3 regions of the Corynebacterium sp. L4757 genome follow, and region 3 is predicted to be linked to each of the others. Evidence: predicted binding sites of a transcription regulator. Region 3 holds the regulator's gene; each other region holds the start of a gene.
What was found. Region 3 encodes LexA, which represses DNA repair genes until DNA is damaged. Its sites were predicted from a motif close to CGAACANNTGTTCG; they were not measured.
Positions count from the first base shown of each region.

Region 1 (6,759 bases), 210 kb from region 3:
TGATTGCCTATATCCGTGATGGCCAGCGTTTGGTGCCGGCCGCATTTATCAATGACAAGGGCGCAATCAACAAGCACGTATCCGGCGCGATTACCGTGCTATCTGATGGTGGCTTTAGCAATGAAGAAATCCTTGAGCACCTGTTTACCGAGGATGAGTCCCTCCCAGGTCGCCCGATTGATGGTTTGCAAGGCCACTTGGCGCGCGAAGTTATTCGACGCGCACAGGCAATGGGCCTTTAAAAACTCTTAAGCCTCCTGAGCCTTCCGGGAATCTTCCTGGTTGTGCTCAGAGTCAGTAGGCTGCGCTGCCGAACCAAATTCCACGCGGGGAGTGGTGTCAGGATGGAACATCCACATCACAGCCCACCAGGAGATAAACAGCGCGCCGAGTACCCACCACCAGGTATAGAGCTGGTGGTTGCCATCGCCGGAAAAAGCTAATGCCACAAATACGGAAGCACCAGAAGAAATCTGGATGAGCCACATCGGGGGACGCGCTACACCAAGCAAGGTGATAACTGATGCGAAGTACCACGGCAACGTCACTGAGTTGAACATGAAGGCGACTTGATAGGCCGCTGGGATACCGAGCATTGCCGCCCGGCGGTTGGCTCTAAAGAGCCACCACATGGCAACCAATCCCAACAGCATGAGAACACTGGCAAGCATTCGCATGGTGTCCAGAATCTGGTTATAGGTGATGTCCTCATTCAGTGTGGTTATTAATGGCGCAATGGTATCGGTGGCCACGGTCGGACCCGCCAGAGGATTGACCACCTTGGAGTTACCGGTAATCTCTGACAACCAGCCAGATGAGGTTCCAGAAAGCCATGTCACCAAGACAACGATGATGACGGTTTCTACCACCGCGACAAGTCCGGATACAACGAAAGCAACAAATTTATTAATGCGCTGGCCATAGTGGTGCATCATCAACCACACCACGAAAGGAACTGCGATGAAAGCGGTGGCCTTCAATGCAACGGCCAGCGCAATCAACGCCAGACCAATGAGGTAGCGGTGACCAAGACACGCCAGGAGGCCTACGGATACGAGTGCCACCATGGTGGACTCATTATGCATGCCACCAATCATGTGTAGGAGCATCACGGGGTTGGCAACGCCGAGCCACAATGCCAACGTTGGGTCGCCACCGAGCTTGCGGGCAATGAGCGGGATAGACCAGGCAATGACAGCAAAACTTGCTACCGACAGTAGCTTGTAGAGCAAGACACCCAGGGTGACGTTATCGCCTACGATGCGAGTAATTCCGTCACCAATCCATAAGTGCAAGGGCCCATAGGGCGTCGTAGTATTGCGCCAGTCCTGGGAGACCTCAAGCAGCATCGGCCCAGGATTGACCGCGGGGCCTTCGGTATAGGGGTCAAAGCCGTCACGCACCATTGCGCCCTGCATGAGGTAGGAATACACATCGCGCGAAGCCAGGGGAGCGGCAAGCACCAGTGGTGCGATCCACGCCCACATGGTTTTACGCATGTACGCAAATGCTGACTCATCTACTTCCGCAGCAGGAACCTCACGCGTTGCCAAAGCAAAGCGTGGATGCGTTGGGCCAGAGACCTTTGGGTTGCGGTTTCGGCGCACACTATCGGCGACGATGAATTTACCAGCGAGGATCCAGGCGGCGATGAGTAAGAACATGCCAACCCAGAACAAGGTCATTCCAATATTGCGCCCGTGTCCCGCAGAGAACACTCCCAGATTGAGTGCTTCTAGAACGCCACCACGGTTACGAGTAGCACCACCCAAAAAGGACGCGATAGTGAGGACGATGGAGCCTATTACGCCCACGGTAAGTGCTGTGGGCAGCGTGATCTTCAATGCTTGCTTCACGGTGTGAAGTTCCTATTTTGCGCGGGCAGTAGAACGCAGCGCCAGCGAACGCAGAAGCTCGTGGACATCAGCATTGACGTTGGCCTTAGCGAGGTGCGCCAGACCAGACTGGGTGAGTGCATCAATGCGTTCCTCAATCTCAGCAGGAGCGCCCGAGTCTTCGATGATCTGGGACATCTTAGAAATCACGTCGGCGTCATCGGTCGTACCAAGGTGTGTGCGGAGGTACTCGGCGGATGCGGGATCTTTTTGATCCGCGTTTTGTAGTGCAAGCGCCAGCAATACGGTGCGCTTGCCTTCACGCAGGTCATCACCGGCAGGCTTGCCAGTTACCTGTGGGTCGCCGAAGACACCAAGCTGGTCATCGCGCAATTGATATGCGATGCCAATGTCATGGCCATAGCCGCGGAAAGCGGTGATGAGCTCAGGTGAGGCGCCAGCTATTGCGGCACCCAGGTGAAGCGGGCGTTCAATAGTATAAGCGGCAGTCTTGAAGCGATTGACGGAATCAGAAAGCTCTACCGATTCGATAGCGGCTGCCTCCAGCGAGACATCTAGCAATTGACCACCAATAACTTCGGTGCGCATGGCACGCCATGGCTCACGGGCACGCTTGAGTGCTTCCTGGGATAGTCCAGAATCGAGGTACATGTCCTCTGCCCACACCAGTGACATATCGCCCACCAAGATGGCAACGGAACGGCCGAAAGCTTCCGGATCACCAGTCCAATTATTCTTTTGATGCTTGGCCTCAACTGCGCGATGCACGGTCGGATTGCCACGGCGTGTATCGGAGGCATCCACGATGTCATCATGAATCAAGGCACAGGACTGGATGAACTCTAAGGATGAAGCGGCGCAGAGCACTGCTTGGGGATCTTCATCGCCCAAGAGTCCATCGGCTGCGACGAAACCAGCCCAAGCATAAAGCGGGCGTATACGCTTTCCCCCATCCAGGACGAAATTTTCTAAGTGGGCGATAGCTTCGGTGACTGGCTTACCGATGCTTGCGATCTGAGATTCGCGTTCTTTCAAGAAATTGGCGAGTTCCACGCGCACTTGCGCTGGAACGTCATTGAGAGAAAGTGGGGATGAAGTCTCAGAATTAGTCATGGTCTAAGACTACCTTTCCTATTCTGATTCACTCGACAGCGGTAGGGAGGTCTGCAGGATTGCGAAAGGACGGTCATCGCCCGGGTATTGGTGATGACGAATGAGATCAGTAAACCCCATGGAACGATAAAGACTAAAGGCCCTATTAGATTCCCCGGGTACCTCCGGTGTGGAAAGCAGTGCCCACTTGCCGGGGGCATTCCATAAAAGCTGTGTCAAAAGCTCCCTGCCCAGTCCCAGCCCTTGCATGCGTGGTAAGACATGGATTTCGGCGACCTCGAAGTAGTTACGCAGAATCGTCATCTCTTCATCGCTCGGGCCGCCGCGCCGCCGCAGCGCCATGCGCAATTGCCTATCCCACCAGGAATCTGGGGTGCCGATGAAGCCATAAGCAACGCCAACGACCCCAGTGGCATCTTCTGCAATTAAAGATGTAAACCCTGGGCGTGAGATCTCCCGTTGCCATGAGTAAATCCGTCCATCACGAATCGCAGGGTCATAGCCCATGGCTGCAATGTAGATATCCACCAATGCGCCCGCGCTGAGCGCGAACTCCTGGGGTTTTAAGCGACGGATTGTTAAAGACACAGTATCTATCTAACAAAACTTTCACGCTGCGTGGGGGAGAACGCCCGAAGCGAGCTCGAATTGACTCTTTGGGTATTGCATTTCAAATGCAAGCTTTATGGTTCGTGTTCGAATAATGGAAAACCTATGCGCTGCAAAAACATGGACTTTATCGAACATGTGGTCTAGAATGGGGCTTAGATGTACGAACGGAAAATTAGAGTAGCAGTCACAAGATAAAACACATCAACATCTCGTTTCCACGAGGAGAGCAAGAAGGAGGCAAGGCAATGGGACAAGTAATTTCCGCAACAGCACGACGTGCTCAGCGTGCAGGGGGCTCTCGTGCAAAGCGTCAGCGTTTCTTGACCCAAGCTGCGCTTCTTCTGGCTGATGCTCGCGCTCAGGCATCCGCGGGGCGCATGGATGATGCAATGGAAAAGGCGTACCAGGCGGGCCTGCGTGCGGCTGGTGCGTGCGTGGCGGCTTCGAGCGTAGCTAAGCGCCGTCGTCTTCCCACCTCGGCATGGGATCAGCTTGCGTTGGTCGGTGAGGGAGAAAAGGAGTGGGCTGAAAAATTCCGCGCCTATTCCCGCACTCGTTCCCGTTTGATGACGGGTCTGGATCGCAGCGTCAAGGACTCGGTGGTCTTTGACTTGATGGAATTGGTGGCACGTTTCCTTGAATCACTGGAAATTGGAACCTATGACTTCGATGGCGCAGGCGACCAGGCGGCTTAAGTGGTTACCGTCAAGTGGCACCCTCGCCCGAAATGTTCTGACGTGAGGGCACCCGTTGGGGAAGGTGAGGCAGGAAACAGTTAAGTCGGGAACTATCTGATGTGCATGCGCGTTGTACATAGTAGATAAAGGAATGACGTCGCCGGTGTTTTATTGTCCTTAAACCTTAATTGTGTCCCGGTAGGGCTCAGTTATACTTGAGTGAATCGCTCGGTGACCGATTTTTGGCCCTAATAAACTGCTATTTTTAGTCCGGACTTTTTGGAGGAACAGTGTCTCTTTCAGAGCAAGAGCAGCGCGCGCTTCGCGAAATTGAGCAGTCCCTGCTTGCTGAGGACCCTAAATTCGGTGCCTCCGTGTCCAGCGATGCTTCATTTGTTGGCTCGGGTGGCGCACTAACCCTGCGCGGTATCGCGCTCGTCGTGGTTGGCCTCGTGATGATGGTCGGCGGCGTCGCTCTTGCCCAAAGCAGCCTATGGTTTGTCCTTTTGTCCATTGCTGGCTTCCTCGTGATGTTCGGTGCGGGCGTGTGGATGCTGCGCGGTGATGGCTCCGGTTCTCTTGGTTCATCCAAAGGGAAGAAGAAGCCTAAGTCGGGTCGTTCCGGTGCAGATAACTCCAATGGAAAGACCAGCAAGCTGGAAGAAAACTTCCGCCGTCGCTTCGAGGAGCGCTAGACGCATTTAGCTTTTAGCCCTTCTGTCCTCCTGGTGCACATATTGATGTGCGGCAGGAGGATTTTTTATGCCCATTTCCACGCCTCGTCCTTGGGTCACCCACTTCCACCCACCGCGAGCTCCCACTTTCACCCACCCTTCGCCAAAGCTTGGCGAGGGTGGGGTGGGATTTAGTTTTGCTCGACAAAATGCCTGTTCGTGTGAGAGGTGGGAGATGAAAAAGTCCTTAAGAAAGTATTTTTGTTATTGATGTAGCTGTGCCTACTGGGGTTTGTGTGGCGCAAGTGATCTAGTCTTGGGGGAGTTTGGGGAAATCTCCCCACTCAATTTTTATGCCTTGACCTGGTTAATTGTTCTTCTTTAGTGTGTGACACGCGCGTAAAACTGTTGCTGGTGGGTGAAAGTGGGGTAGAGTGGGGCGCAGCGGGTGAGAAGTGGTGAGATTCTAAGGATTGCACCGCTTCACATTTGCGAAGAGGAAACCGGTGTTATCAAACAAGGAAGGTGGAACCGGGATGTTTCTCGGAACCTACACTCCGAAGCTTGATGACAAAGGGCGACTAACTCTTCCAGCTAAATTCCGTGATGAATTGGCTGGAGGGCTGATGGTGACAAAGGGGCAGGACCACTCTTTGGCTGTGTACCCCCGTGAAGAATTCGCGGAACGTGCACGCAAAGCGGCGGCAGTGTCCCGGACGAATCCGGAAGCGCGTGCGTTTATTCGTAACCTGGCTGCCAGTGCGGATGAGCAAAGGCCTGATGGAAGCGGCCGAATCACACTGTCAGCAGCGCACCGGGAGTACGCAAACCTTTCAAAGGAATGCGTGGTCATCGGTTCAGTTGATTTCCTTGAGATTTGGGACGCGGCCGCTTGGGCTGAATACCAATCACAAACTGAAGATGCCTACTCGGCAGCTGACGCGGATGATGTCCTCGGAGGCTTGCTCTAAGGCAACCTGAGAACTTCACAGAGTGCGTGTAAGGACTCTGTCCGAGGTTGATAGTTCTGGTGTACTTCCCCGATATCAGAGCATCCCTCGGACAGGGCCCTATACGCACTCGAGTCGTCTTAGGGCAAAAGTAAGAACACTTTATCGAAAAGTGTGGCCGGACTTTATCCCACGTTAGAAATGCAGGAAGGGGGGAGGCACGCCCATGAATGGTGCAGATGATGCACAAGGTGCAGAAGTGAACTTTGATATCACCGAAAACCATGGACATGTCCCCGTGATGCGTGCCCGCATGGCGGAGCTCATCGCCCCTGCAGTTGAAGCCGCGGGAGAAAGTGCAGTCATTATTGACGGCACTTTAGGTGCCGGCGGACATACTGAATACTTTCTTCAGACCTTCCCGCAGGCCCGCGTCATCGGCGTCGATCGTGACCAGGCTTCGCTGGCCGCTGCAACGGAGCGTCTAGCACCTTTCGCAGACCGTTTCATCGGCGTCAATGAGCGCTTCGATGAGGTTGGTTCCGCGATTGCGCACGGGGAGGGCGAGATTTTCGCGCTAGCGCGTGAAAACGGTATTGCCGGTGCACTTTTTGATTTGGGTGTTTCCTCGATGCAACTAGACCAGGCAGACCGCGGGTTTGCCTATAAAGTTGATGCACCACTAGATATGCGCATGGATCCTTCCGCCGGTATTACTGCCGCGGATGTCCTCAATACCTATTCCCATGGTGAACTTGCACATATCTTAAAGTTTTACGGCGATGAGCGTTTCGCCGGAAAGATTGCTTCCGCGATTTTGAAAGAACGCGAAAGCAAACCATTTGATACTTCCGCACGGTTAGTTGAGCTGCTCTAT
Region 1 is NZ_JBIMEN010000001.1:491,696-498,454, reverse strand. It holds gene ACG98I_RS02295 (Rv2175c family DNA-binding protein) at 1-242, shown strand, start outside; gene ACG98I_RS02290 (alpha-(1->6)-mannopyranosyltransferase A) at 249-1,856, opposite strand; gene ACG98I_RS02285 (polyprenyl synthetase family protein) at 1,869-2,969, opposite strand; gene ACG98I_RS02280 (GNAT family N-acetyltransferase) at 2,988-3,557, opposite strand; gene ACG98I_RS02275 (SAV_6107 family HEPN domain-containing protein) at 3,827-4,276, shown strand; gene ACG98I_RS02270 (DUF3040 domain-containing protein) at 4,549-4,953, shown strand; gene mraZ (division/cell wall cluster transcriptional repressor MraZ) at 5,469-5,903, shown strand; gene rsmH (16S rRNA (cytosine(1402)-N(4))-methyltransferase RsmH) at 6,109-6,759, shown strand, end outside.
Region 1: ACG98I_RS02275 (SAV_6107 family HEPN domain-containing protein) is a predicted target of LexA. The motif match lies at 3,710-3,723, and genes of this name have one in related genera.

Region 2 (6,759 bases), on a different contig from region 3:
GCGGAGCCGGCCGCGACCGACTCGATATGGTCGGCTTCGGCGTGCTCGTCCTTGTCTCTCTGCTGATTCTTGCCGTTATTGCCGTCCCGCTGCGAAACTATTACCAAGGCCGCACCGAGATAGCGCGCCTCAATGAATCCATCATCGCCAAGCAGGATGAAAAAGAATATCTCCTCTCTGAAATCGAAAAGTACGAGAGCGATGCCTACATCGAGCAAGAAGCCCGCCGCCGTCTTGGCGTTATTGATGAGGGAGAGGTTGCCTTCCGCATCCTCGATCCGGACATCACTTCCGGCGACACCATGACCACCGATGAGCAAGAAATTGAAGAAAGCCGCGATTGGTATCAGGTCCTCTGGGATTCGGTGGCTGAAGAACCAGATGCTGATGATTCACTCCTCGGCGAAGACCCCGCCGGAGACCCAGCCGCTGAAGATGGCTCAGCTGATGGTGCAGGCGAAGGCTCAGGTGACGCCCCTGCAGTAGAAGCCCCCGAGGGCCAGCAGCCTGCTGATGGCACCGGTGAAGGCGAGAACCCAGAAGATCCCGATGCTCCAGTTGGCAATGTGGTGGAAGAAGACCAAGACGCCGAGTCCCCAATGGGTGAAATGCCTCCGGGCGAAGTCCCATCCGGCTAGTAGCAGCTGATCTGTGAACCACGGGCCATGTGTCCAAGCGCAGTGCCGTTGCCGCTATTGGCCCGCAAAACCTAGGAAACACCCGTAGGCAGGCGAAACAACGCCTGCCTCGAGGTACTGGTTTGTAGGTTAGGAAGCCTTGCGGCTATCTCTCATTTCGGCACCGATATCGAATAGTGCCCCTGAATCGTGGACATTGTCAGGCGGCCCCGCCATGTTTCTGGGCGGCGGACCTGCATCATCATCGGGCCCTCGAGCAGATTTCTCCTGCGCCCGTCTCCTATAGTGGGCTGCCGCGGATTCTTCAGCCGTCGTGGATTCATTGAAAATTAGTCCGTCTTCACCGGGCATGCGTTTACCGACTCTGCCAGACTCTGGGTCTCGCTCAGAGTGCCCCATTCCATTGTGGAAGTCATGGTTGTCGTTGTTATCCATGTGGTGTCTTCTACACAGTAGGGTGAGATTCGCGATATCGGTCGCACCACCATGTTGCCAGGCCACTAGATGGTGAACATCTGTTTCTGACATCGGGGTGTTGCATCCCGGTCCCGTGCAGCAGAGTTCTGCGGCAAAGAGTGCCAGCTTTTGTGCGAAAGACGCTGTTCTCTTTGATCTTCCCAGCGCTAGTGGTTGGAAACTCTCGGGGTCGAGGATTGCCAGATAGTCGCTGGCTCCTTCTCCCAGCCTCACTAGGTCCATCAAGTTGAGAGTGTGCCCGGTATCGGTCTTGAACTCAGCGTCGGGGGTGAGGTTCTCGAGCTCATCCAGCGCTGCTGAGAGCACGATGGAGCCAAGTCCTGACTTGGGGTCCTTGCCTTCAATGTACTGCGAGCACACTTCCATCAGCTGGTCGTGGCGACGCTGCGGGAATGAGCGGTTATCTTCCTCTGGTGGCAAGTTAGGGCCACCAGGGCGCTGCGCGGGTGCCAATACCTTGGACAGTAGAGCTGCGCCCACTGCGTCGGTGCTCATCTTGATGTGCACGGTGCCGTCAGCATCAGGCTCGCTCATCCAGAAGTAGCGCTTGCGGGTTGCTGCGAAGGGGTCCTTGCTGCCATTAGGCATAGTTCCCTTAATGTTGGCGTTCTTGACTTGCTTTCGCAGCCACTTGCGCAAGTCCTCAGGGGAGCGGTTCTTGGATTCCGCCATCGCCATGGTGCGAAGCTCCTGCGGGCCAGGCTGCGCATACTTGTTGAGGTTTCGAAGTTCCTGTTCAATAATCTTGGCAATCTCAGCGGACGCTGCTTCCTCAGCCATCTGACGTCGGCGTTCTTCTTGCGCCTTGCGCTCGCGCTCGGCTCGTCGTTCAGCTTCTTCCTGCGCTGCTTGCTGCTTGCGGCGCGCCTCGGCTTCTGCCTCTTCTTTCTTTCGACGTGCTTCTTCTTCAGCCTCGCGGCGTTGACGCTCCTGCTCTTCCTCGCTCAAAGTTGGGTCGGGTTCGGGGATGTCTTCGGGCTCGATTGGCTCGGTGGGTTCGTCCTGGGGCTGTGGCTCAGCATTGAGTTGCTCGTACAAGCTTTGGCCGATTGCCAAGCGCTGAGCAGCCTCCGCCCGAGTTAACCCGAGGGTCTTCGTCAGATAATCGCTAGAACGGGCAGAACCCACGAGCCGTCCGGCGTGGTCTCGTTCTGCGATGAACGCAAATGCGGCATCGATGAGCGTCTTGCGCTTCAGTATTTCTTCCAGCTTTTCGAAGTGCGTGTGAACTTGGTGAAAATCAAGCTGCTCGACGTCAATGACTTCGGCGCAGATGCTTTCGAAAGAGAAGATAAGCGAGTCAATTGCTTCTTTGATGATGTCTATTTTCGAACAATTGCTGCTGACGCTCATGGTCTACCCTCCCTCCGATTTCCTAGTGTTCTAACTTCACTGCCCTCAACTATAGCCCAGAAACCCGCCCCCGCGAGGCTCGTTATCGAACTGTTATTCGAGTCTTAAAAGGTCTAAACCACAGGCAGAACCCTTTTTCTATGTAGATAAATGTTCGAATATTTTACTCAAGGGCTAGAACTTTCCCATCCCATGCGAGTGCATAGTTAGTCCGACTTCCTGCCTCATGGAATAATGGCGGCATGACCGTATCTGACGCAGATCTCGCAATTGTTTCCGAGCAGCTTGGCCGCACCCCGCGCGGGGTTGTCGCTATCGCATACCGCACCCCAGATGAGCAGCCGGCCGTTATTAAGACTGCTCCTAAGCTGCCGGACGGCACTCCATTTCCAACGTTGTACTACCTCACGGACCCTCGGCTGACCGCTGAGGCATCCCGCCTCGAGGTAGCGCACGTCATGAAATGGATGGAATCTCGTCTGGCTGAAAGTGAAGAGTTGCAGGCGGATTACCAGAAGGCTCATGAGCACTTCCTGAAGGAACGTAATGCCATGGAAGATCTGGGTACAGAGTTTTCCGGTGGCGGCATGCCGGACCGTGTGAAGTGCCTGCATGTGCTCATTGCGTACGCGCTGGCAGAAGGCCCAGACCACTTCCGTTTCGGTACTGAAGCCGTCGCTTTGGCTGCGGACCATGGTAAGCTGCGCGGGTCAGCCCTCCCGCAGGATTGGCCAACGATCGAAGAGCTAGGAATTAGCCTGGACCAGTTTGATTTTTCTAATGCCTAAAGTGGGGGAGTATTAAGCATGACCCGTGTAGCAGCCGTGGATTGCGGCACCAACTCTATTCGGCTTCTCATCTCTGATGTTCGCCCAGGCGGCGAGGTGCGCGACGTGCACCGCTCAATGGAGATTGTGCGCCTTGGCCAAGGCGTTGATGCGCATGGTGAGTTTCACCCAGATGCCATCGAGCGCACCCGCGTTGCGCTAACCAAGTACGTCCAGCAGATGAAGTTTGAAGGCGTCACGCGCGTGCGCATGGTCGCGACATCCGCAACTCGCGATGTGAGCAATGCCGATGACTTCTTCGAAATGACTGCCGAGCTGCTGGGCGAGATTCAGCAGGGTGCTCGCGCAGAAGTTATTTCTGGGGAAGAGGAAGCACTGCTGTCCTTCCAAGGTGCCGTGGGTGATCTCTCCAAAGACCGCAGTCCATACTGCGTCATTGACTTGGGTGGCGGCTCCACTGAGTTCATTGTCGGAGACTCCGAAGGTGAGATTCGGGGCGCGCATTCAGCGCGTATGGGGTGTGTGCGTCTTACTGAACGCATGATGCCTTCCGATCCACCAAGTGAAACTGAGATTGAAATCGCACAGGATTACGTCTCGGAGCGTATGGAAGAAGTAGAGAAGATCGTTCCGATCGGTGACGTAAAGACGTTCGTCGGCTGCGCTGGCACTTTCACTACTTTGTCTGCGTTGGCCCAGGGTCTGGAGCGCTATGACGCCGAGTTGATTCACGGCTCTGTCCTGCGCTTTGATGCCCTGCGCGTGCTCACTAAACAGCTGATCGCAGAGTCCGCCGAGGCACGTGCCTTAAACCCGGTCATTCATCCAGGCCGCGCCGATGTCATCGGTGGCGGGAGCGTCGCCGTAGAAGGCATCATGAAAATGATCGAGCGCAACAATGACGCGAATTCTTTCTACATCAGCGAGAAAGACATCCTGGACGGTATTATCGCTGGCATCGTCGCAGACATGTACGCCTAAACCACCCCAATTACCGCTTTCGCTTTATCGTTTTATAAACTGTGTCAGTGCTTCAAGGTAACTTTTAGCACTGTGCACCGCTCGCCCCCATAGCCCAATGGCAGAGGCAGTTGACTTAAAATCAATTCAGTGTCGGTTCGAGTCCGACTGGGGGCACAAAAGGCCAGGTCAGGAATTCTCTGACCTGGTCAATTTGCTTGAAGCCAGGTTGCGGTAAAGCGCATTGAGCATTGCTTGCCGATGCCCTACCTGCCCCTCACAGCATTCATTCAGAATTTCCTTGCTCTAGTTCAATGATTTTTCCGGTGAACTACTGGAATTCTCGGGGCGGCTTTAAAGAAATTTCTGAGTATCTATCGGGGTAAGCGCCTTATAGTCATTTGCATGAGTTCAGAACAACAGACCTTTGAAGGTCGTAAACTAGACCGTCCGCATGAAGATATTGAGGACCAAGGACTAGCCTTTGACATCCGAACGCTGCTATCGCGCAGAAAGATGCTCGCGGGTCTAGGCATCGGTGTCGGCAGCGCCGCGTTGGTGGCGTGTGGTGTGAAGGGTGAGGGGGCATCGGCAAGCGCTACGAGCACATCGGCAAGTGCTACCAGCACGACCACCGCGGCAAATGACCTTTCCGGCCAAACCTTGGAAGAAATGGCGGGGGAGACTGCCGGACCATACCCGGGCGACGGCTCCAATGGGCCGGACGTCTTGGAAGAGGCCGGAATCGAACGACGCGACCTGACATCCAGCATCGACGGCGGGGAAACCGTCACGGGCACGGCAATGTCCATCACCTTGAGCTTGGTTGATATCACTAATGACAACCAGCCTATGACCAATGCCGCCGTGTATTTGTGGCATTGTGACGCGCAAGGCCGCTACTCCATGTACTCCGATGGTGTAACTGATCAAACCTGGCTGCGCGGCGTACAGGTCTCTGACTCCAATGGACAGGTCACCTTCGACTCCATCGTTCCGGGCTGCTATACCGGCCGCTACCCGCACCTGCACTTCGAAGTGTTTACAAGCATTGATGACATTACGGATGCCACCAATGCGGTGCTGACTTCACAGATTGTCGTACCCGAATCCGTGACCGCCGAGCCCTATAAATTGGCCGAATATGACGGCTCTTCGGCAAACCTTGCGCAAGTGACGCTGGAATCTGACAACATTTTCTCTGACAGCGCAGAGGAACAAACCCCGGATGTCGTGGGCAATGCGACCGAGGGCTTCTCGTTGGCTATTCTCGTGCCCGTTGACCCGACAACCAAGAGTGAATCGGGCAGCATGTCCGGCGGTGGAGCACCTGGCGGGATGCCTGGCGGGACACCTGGTGGAGAGCCTCCAGCAGGTCCAGGTGGGGGAATGGCGCCACCGTCCAACTAATACTCAATAGCGACGAGAAATATTGGTGACATGGGAACTTCTCTGGGAGCTTGGGCGTTGATCCAAATGTAGAAGAAAGACAAAAGTATTGAGAAAGGATCGGGGATTTCCTTGCGCTCCAGCAACCCGGTAATGAATTCGCTGTCTAATAGCAGCTCGCCCTACCAATCTGACTACGGTTACTCCCAGACCAGCACCGCCGACTACTCCGGTGAGCAGGTAAAGGCAGCTCGCCCAATGACAGTTGATGATGTGGTTACTAAGACCGGCATCACCTTGGCTGTCATCGTGGCTTTCGCCGTTGTTAATTTCGGTATCGGTGCCTTCGTTGACCAGGGCTTGGCCATGATTCTCACCCTCGTTGGCGGTATCGCTGGCTTCATCACCGTGCTGGTGGCGTCCTTCGGTAAGAAATGGGGCTCCGCGCCAGTTACCTTGATTTACGCGGCGTTCGAAGGCCTCTTCGTTGGTGGTTTCTCCATGTTGCTCTCCGGCTTCGTCGTGGGCAACGCCAACGCGGGTGCACTGATTAGCCAGGCAATCTTGGGCACCATCGGTGTGTTCATGGGCATGCTTTTCGTCTACAAGACCGGTGCTGTCAAGGTCACCCCGAAGTTCAATAAGATTGTCACCGCAGCCATCTTCGGCGTCGCTATTCTGGCACTGGGTAATTTCCTGCTGGCCATCTTCACCGGCAATAACCCGCTGCGTGATGGCGGAATGCTGGCGATTGTATTCTCCATCGTCTGCATTGTCCTTGCCGCATTGTCCTTCATGACTGACTTTGACGCAGCTGACAATATGATCCGTCGCGGCGTTCCTTCCAACTACGCCTGGGGCGTTGCTCTTGGCTTGGCTGTTACCTTGGTCTGGCTCTACACCGAAATCCTTCGCCTGCTGAGCTACTTCCAGCAGCGTTAATTTACAGACTTGCCGCGGTTTCCGCGGTAGCAAACCCGCCCGCAGGACTTGCTTCAAGCGTCTTGCGGGCGATGTGCGTTTTATGGGGGCAGTGTTGGAAGCATTTGCTTGCCGATGCCTCCCTCATCCGCCCAAAACCTGTCCCAGTTGGGAGTCAGCGATACTACCTTCGAACTTCCCAGCCCATTCACTTTTGTTGCAAAAGTATAGTC
Region 2 is NZ_JBIMEN010000007.1:143,209-149,967, forward strand. It holds gene ACG98I_RS10005 (septum formation initiator family protein) at 1-638, shown strand, start outside; gene ACG98I_RS10010 (DUF222 domain-containing protein) at 768-2,468, opposite strand; gene ACG98I_RS10015 (DUF501 domain-containing protein) at 2,711-3,256, shown strand; gene ACG98I_RS10020 (exopolyphosphatase) at 3,275-4,237, shown strand; tRNA gene ACG98I_RS10025 (tRNA-Leu) at 4,321-4,393, shown strand; gene ACG98I_RS10030 (3,4-dioxygenase subunit beta) at 4,622-5,626, shown strand; gene ACG98I_RS10035 (Bax inhibitor-1/YccA family protein) at 5,738-6,547, shown strand.
Region 2: ACG98I_RS10010 (DUF222 domain-containing protein) is a predicted target of LexA. The motif match lies at 2,555-2,568, and genes of this name have one in related genera.

Region 3 (6,759 bases):
TTGAAGTCACACCGCTCTTTGGCCGCCTCTCTAACCAAGAACAGCACCAGGCCTTTAGCCCGCATTCAGGCCGGCGCATTGTGTTGGCCACCAATATCGCTGAGACCTCATTGACGGTCCCCGGCATCCACTATGTTGTTGATACCGGTACCGCACGTATCTCACGCTATTCCACGCGCACTAAGGTACAGCGTTTGCCCATCGAACCCATCTCACAGGCATCCGCCAATCAGCGTTCCGGCCGCTGTGGACGTATCGCTGATGGCATTGCCATTCGCTTGTACTCCGAAGACGACTTCGCATCGCGTCCGGAATTCACGGACCCAGAAATTCTGCGCACTAACTTAGCCAGCGTGATTTTGCAGATGGTGTCGTTGCGTTTGGGCGCGATTGAGAAGTTCCCCTTCGTACAACCACCAGAAGCTAAGTCCATTCGGGATGGCATCATGGTTCTCCAAGAGCTTTCTGCCATTGAGAACACAGAAAAAGACGGCCTGCCGCAGCTAACCAAGATCGGTCAGGATCTAGCGCGCATTCCAGTCGACCCACGTATGGCGCGCATGCTCGTTGAAGCTCAAAGCTTGGGCGTGCTTGCCGATGTCTCCGTCATCGTCGCTGCAATGACCATTCAGGATGTTCGCGAGAGACCTTTGGAATACCAGGCTCAGGCAGACCAAGCGCATGCGCGCTTCAAAGACAAAGCTTCAGACTTTATGTCGATGCTGCGTCTGTGGGACTATATTCAGGATTCGCGCGATGAAATGTCGGGCAATGCGTTCCGCAAACGGATGAAGAAGGAATTCCTTCACTACATGCGGATCCGTGAATGGTTCGACTTGGTGCGGCAGCTCAATACCGTCACCAAGCAAATGGGCTGGACTGCTAAGGAGGCTCAACGTCAACCTGATAGCATTCACCAGTCACTCTTGTCTGGTCTGCTGTCAAATATTGGTGCCCGCGACGGCAACTCCAAGGAGTTCTTTGGCGCGCGTAATACCAAGTTCCTGATTTTCCCAGGTTCGGCTCTTGCCAAAAAGCCGCCCGAATTTATCATGGCGGCCGAGCTCGTCGAAACCTCTCGGCTTTGGGCACGCGATGTGGCCAAGATTGATCCAGCATGGGTGGAAAAACTCGCTGGAAACTTACTGCGTCATAATTATTCGGAACCCACCTGGTCCACCAAGCGTGCCGCCGCGATGGCAACGCAGCGTTCAACGCTTTATGGCGTCACTGTCGTTGCAGATCGAACGGTGCCGTATCACCGGGTCGATCCGGTTGCAGCCCGCGATATGTTCATTCGTGAAGCACTTATCGGTGGCAACTGGAATACCCACCACCACTTCTTCCACGACAACGTCAAGAAGCTGGAAGATGCCGCTCAACATGAGGAGAAGGCCCGCCGTCGTGGCATTGTCGTTGATGAAGACACTCTCTTTGACTTCTATGACAAACGCCTACCTGCCAAAATCACGACGGGGCGTTACTTTGACTCTTGGTGGAAGAAAGAACGCCACAAGAACCCGACGCTTCTGGACTTCGATCCAGATAGCCTGCTCAATGAAGACGCCTCAGTTACCGAGGAGGCTTTCCCTGATAAGTGGAAGCAAGGTTCAATTGAATATGAACTGACGTACCGCTTCGAGCCGGGCGATCCGCTAGACGGCGTGACCCTCATGATTCCGGTACCGCTCCTAGCGGGTCTAGAGAAGAAGGGCTTCGATTGGCTAGTACCTGGATTGCGGGAAGAATTAGTCACGGAGCTGATGCGCACGCTTCCTAAGGCATTGCGCCGCTCAGTCGTGCCTGTTCCAGAATTCGCCCAGCGGGCTCTACCAAAGTTGATCCCGTATGAAGGCGACATCACGCAGCAACTTTCAGATGTCCTCCGTTCACTTGGCGGATCAGGCATCTCAGCGTCCGACTTCCGCCCTGAAGCCCTGCCAGCACATTTAAAGTTCAACTTTGCTGCAGTCGATAAGAAGGGCAAAATCATTGACTCCGATCGCGATCTCGCACAGCTGGTAACACGGCAAGCTGGTTCAATTACGTCCTCGGTGTCACAATTAAGCCGTTCGCAGGAATCTGAAGCTGTCGACAAATGGACCAACGATACCCTCGGCACGATCGAGGAAGAAGTGTCGACCGTCGTTGACGGCCATGAAGTCACCGCGTACCCAGCTCTCGTGGCAACTCCTGAAGGTGTTGAGGTCAAGGTGCACGCCACCAAGGCCGCCGCTGATTCAGCGATGATCACCACGACGTTGACTCTGCTCATGCGCGATATCACCGTCAATGCCCAAAGCATGGTCAAGGGCCTACCCTTGCAGCAGCGCGTCGCAATTGATAATTACGGCAGCAAGGAATTAGTCAATGACGCGCGTGTGGCATCGATTCGAGATTTGATGATGGAAGTGGGAGGTCCAGTCCGCGACCCAGAGGCATTCCACGAATTGAAGATGAAAGTTAAACCAGAAATTCCGGGACGAGTGCGCCAATCTATTGTCGCACTGGCTCCGGCGATGGTGGAATATGCCCGGGTGAAAGACGAGCTCGACAAATGGACCGGCCCAGCAATTGATGACATGAAGAAACAGCTCGAGTTCCTGCTGCCACCGCATGCAATCACGGTTCACGGGATTGGTCACCTGCGCCATCTCCCCCGCTATCTCCAGGCAATGAATATTCGCATGGAAGAAATGGGCATCGATCCGGACAAAGACGCGGACCGACAAGCAGAGGTGGAAAATGCCCATGCCTACCTGAACAATAGACTGCGCAATCTTCCCGCAGGTCGCGCTAAGTCACGGGAAGTGAAAGACATCCGATGGATGATTGAAGAGCTGCGCGTGTCTCTTTTCGCCCAACGTCTCGGCACAGCACATGCTGTGTCACTACGCCGGATTCAAAAGGCAGTCGACAAACTGAAATAAGTGCCGACGCGAGTGCTACACGTCCCGCTCGCGCCGGCGCATGAGTCGAATTTCAGACTCGAAATCATCGGCACTATCGAAAGATTTATATACCGATGCGAAGCGCAGGTACGCTACCTCATCGAGATCGCGCAGCGGATCTAGGATTGCGAGGCCAATATCATTGGCGTTCACCTGCGAGCTGCCGTGGCTACGCACACGCTCTTCCACTTCTTGGGCAAGACGCTTTAACGCATCATCGGATACATCGCGGCCTTGGCATGCACGTCGCACACCGCGGATGAGCTTATCGCGGCTAAAAGGTTCAGCGAGGCCGTTCCGCTTAACGACTAAAAGAATGGCCTTTTCGACCGTGGTGAATCGCCCTTGACAGGACGCACACTCGCGTCGGCGCCGAATCGACGACCCCGCATCTATGACACGGGAATCGATGACTCGGGATTGTTCATGATGGCAAAAAGGGCAGTACACCAAGCGTCCTTACTCAAAAGATTCTCACGCTCTAAAAAGCGTTGTTGAAGAGATGACTTGAACTAGTGTACTGCCCTTGTTGCATTTAATTAATTGATGCAGCTTGCCCATCGTAGTGGGCAAGCTAGCCCTCACTTCACGCGGTTTGACTATCGCGCGAATACCTCAGTAGTCGCCGAGGTGCTGCTGATAGTAGTTTCCGGAGCGACTGGCTCTTCCCCAGCATTAAATCCAGTAAAAAGAATGCCGAAGAAGATCGCCATACCGAACATGCCCCCAAGCGCAAGGTTACTTCGAACACTTGCACCTGATGCCGAATCCTCGCGCGAGCAGTTTTCAGAACCTAGAGGACGGTGTTCGAAATTACTTCGCTGTACTGTTCTAGTTACATTACCCAGGGTGCGAACGTTGTTTACTCGAGGAGTCGAATTGGAAGGCTCCCAGACTGCGGCGGCTGGGACCACCCTAGAGCGACCGGTAGAGAAGGAAGAAGTGCGAGCTGAATAGATTTTTCCTCGGTCAAGTGCGATAGCCATGTTGATATCCTTTCGGTTATGCGAGTGAGTTTATCCAAATAGCCAGACACTGGATTTCGACATTCGCGCAACTGTTCGATTTATTGGGTATGTTCGATTTATAACAGGATTTCGAAAGTTTGTCCACATTTGGCGTGGAATAGTCGAACATGAGCACAAAACGTGCTACAAATGGGGTATCGCCTTAATTGGCACAATCTTTGTCCAATCCCAGCCGTCCACCCATGTGAAATCGCCGAACATGACTTCAGCACAAGCACCATCGCGAAGGCCGAATGTTTACGTAGCCCAAGGAGCTAATAGATATGGCTAAACCACGAGGAGTTACTCCCCGCCCTGACATCTCCGAGCTGTCACCACGCCAGCGCCGGATTCTTGAAGTAATTAAGGATGCGGTAGTTCTACGTGGCTATCCGCCAAGCATCCGCGAGATTGGTGATGCCGTTGGGCTGCAGTCCACCTCTTCGGTTGCGTACCAACTGAATCAACTGGAGCAGAAAGGCTTCCTGCGCCGCGATCCCAATAAGCCACGCGCGGTAGACCTTCGCCAGTTCGCGATGGATGATGAGCCTAAACCTGGCCGCAAGACTACTGCGCCCGCCCCTGTTGACGAGGGGCTCCCAGAGACCGCCGCAGGCGTTAGCTACATCCCTGTGGTTGGCCGAATTGCGGCAGGCGCCCCTATCACGGCCGAGGAGAACGTAGATTCTTACTATCCTCTACCTGATGAGATCGTGGGCAAGGGTGAGCTGTACATGCTCAAGGTTGTCGGTGACTCGATGAAGGATGCGGCAATCCTTGACGGCGATTGGGTTATCATTCGGTCTCAGCCCACAGCCGAACCAGGCGACTTCGTTGCGGCATTGCTGGACAATGAAGAAGCTACCGTGAAGGAATTCCACCAGGATTCGAGCGGTGTTTGGCTGCTTCCCCACAATGAAGCATTCGCACCAATCAACGGTGATAATGCTCAGATCATGGGCAAGGTAGTTTCGGTCATCCGTAAAATCTAGCCGGCAGCTGACCTCAAGAAGGACCGTTTCCCCGATTCATGTTGGGGAAACGGTCCTTCTTGCTGACGGGTGATGTGAGAAATGACCAGCACTCTACCCCCGAAATGGTAAACTTCGCGCCATCTTCAAACACAGATAATCCCACATTATTTCCTTCACGTTTCAACACCTTGACCGCGCAAAATACCGCGACAAGCAGTATAATTTCGACACAAGCGGCCCAGAATAGAGTAAAGAAATCTGTGTTTATTTCTGAAATCCGTGGCATTGTAGAGAGAACACAGCCAATTCTGGACACAACTCCACATCGGTCTTCCATCCGTGATGTTTCACCTCGCTGCCGATTAAGGCAATGAAGACTTTCATCTGTCGCTCGTACCCGTGAGGTACCCAGACATCACGTTAACGATCCGTCCACCATGAGCTCGCGAGAAGGGATATCACATGTACGCAGAGGAACGTCGCCGACAAATTGCTTCAATGACCGCCGTTGAAGGCCGGGTTAATGTCACTGAACTCTCCTCTCGCTTCGATGTCACCGCAGAAACAATTCGCCGAGATCTGGCTGTTTTGAATCGTGAAGGAGTTATTCATCGTGTACACGGCGGTGCTGTCGCCTCGCAGTCGTTCCAGACTTCCGAGTTAACATTAGATACTCGCTCTCGCTCAGCAACGAATGCAAAGATGGCTATTGCTCGTGCGGCAATGGACTTTTTGCCTCAAGGACATGGCAGCATCTTCTTAGACGCTGGTACCACTACTTCTGCAGTTGCTGATCTGATAGGTCAGCATCCCACTGCTCACCAATTGTCGATCGTATCTAATAGCTTGCCAATCGCACTTTCACTGGCAAATAACGGCATTCAATATGTCCAGTTGCTGGGTGGCACTGTCCGAGCAATCACCCAAGCTGTCGTCGGTGATACCGCGCTGCGCACCATGGCTCTGTTGCGCGCGGATGTCGCTTTCATCGGCACCAATGCATTGACGCTCGACCATGGATTATCCACCGCGGATGCCCAGGAAGCGGCAATTAAGTCCGCTTTTGTCACTAATGCCCACAAGGTCGTCGTCTTGTGCGATTCATCGAAATTGGGCACTGACTACCTCGTCAGCTTTGCACCTATTTCCGATATTGACGTAGTGATCACTGACTCGGGAGCATCAGAAGTCTTCCTTGACTCCCTGCGCGATCGGGAAATTGAGGTTGTTATCGCAGGGGATCGCGATAACAACTCTGATGATTAGTCCGTGAAGCTCTCCAGGACGCCACGGACGGCTTCACGTGCCTCAGATGCACCGATGGAGTTAATAGCTGCCGCTGCCATCTCTTGGCACTGCTCTAAAGTAACTTCGGCAAGCTGCGCGCCTACTCCAGCAATTGCGGTGGACGCTGCAGACAAGGAATTGACGCCAAGGCCGACCAGTACACATGCCAGGAGTGGATCGGCGGCCGCCTCTCCGCAGACACCCACTGGTACGTTATTGTCAGCACCGCCGATACAGGTGTGCTGAATCAGGCGCAGAACCGCTGGCTGCCAAGGGTCGGTCAAATAGGCCAACTGTGGTGACAAGCGGTCCGCTGCCATTGTGTACTGGGTTAGGTCATTAGTACCGATGGAGACAAAGTCCAAGTGTGGCATGATGGTATCTGCCATCAACGCAGCGGCAGGAACCTCAACCATCGCTCCGGGGACGAGCCCACGTTCACGGCACAAATCTGCAAACCACTTTGCCTCGGTCGAGGTAGCAACCATGGGCGCCATTACCCAAGTCTGTGCGTTATCACTTCGCTCTGCAGCTGCTTGT
Region 3 is NZ_JBIMEN010000001.1:282,766-289,524, forward strand. It holds gene hrpA (ATP-dependent RNA helicase HrpA) at 1-2,930, shown strand, start outside; gene nrdR (transcriptional regulator NrdR) at 2,946-3,401, opposite strand; gene lexA (transcriptional repressor LexA) at 4,243-4,950, shown strand; gene ACG98I_RS01300 (DeoR/GlpR family DNA-binding transcription regulator) at 5,395-6,198, shown strand; gene ptsP (phosphoenolpyruvate--protein phosphotransferase) at 6,195-6,759, opposite strand, start outside.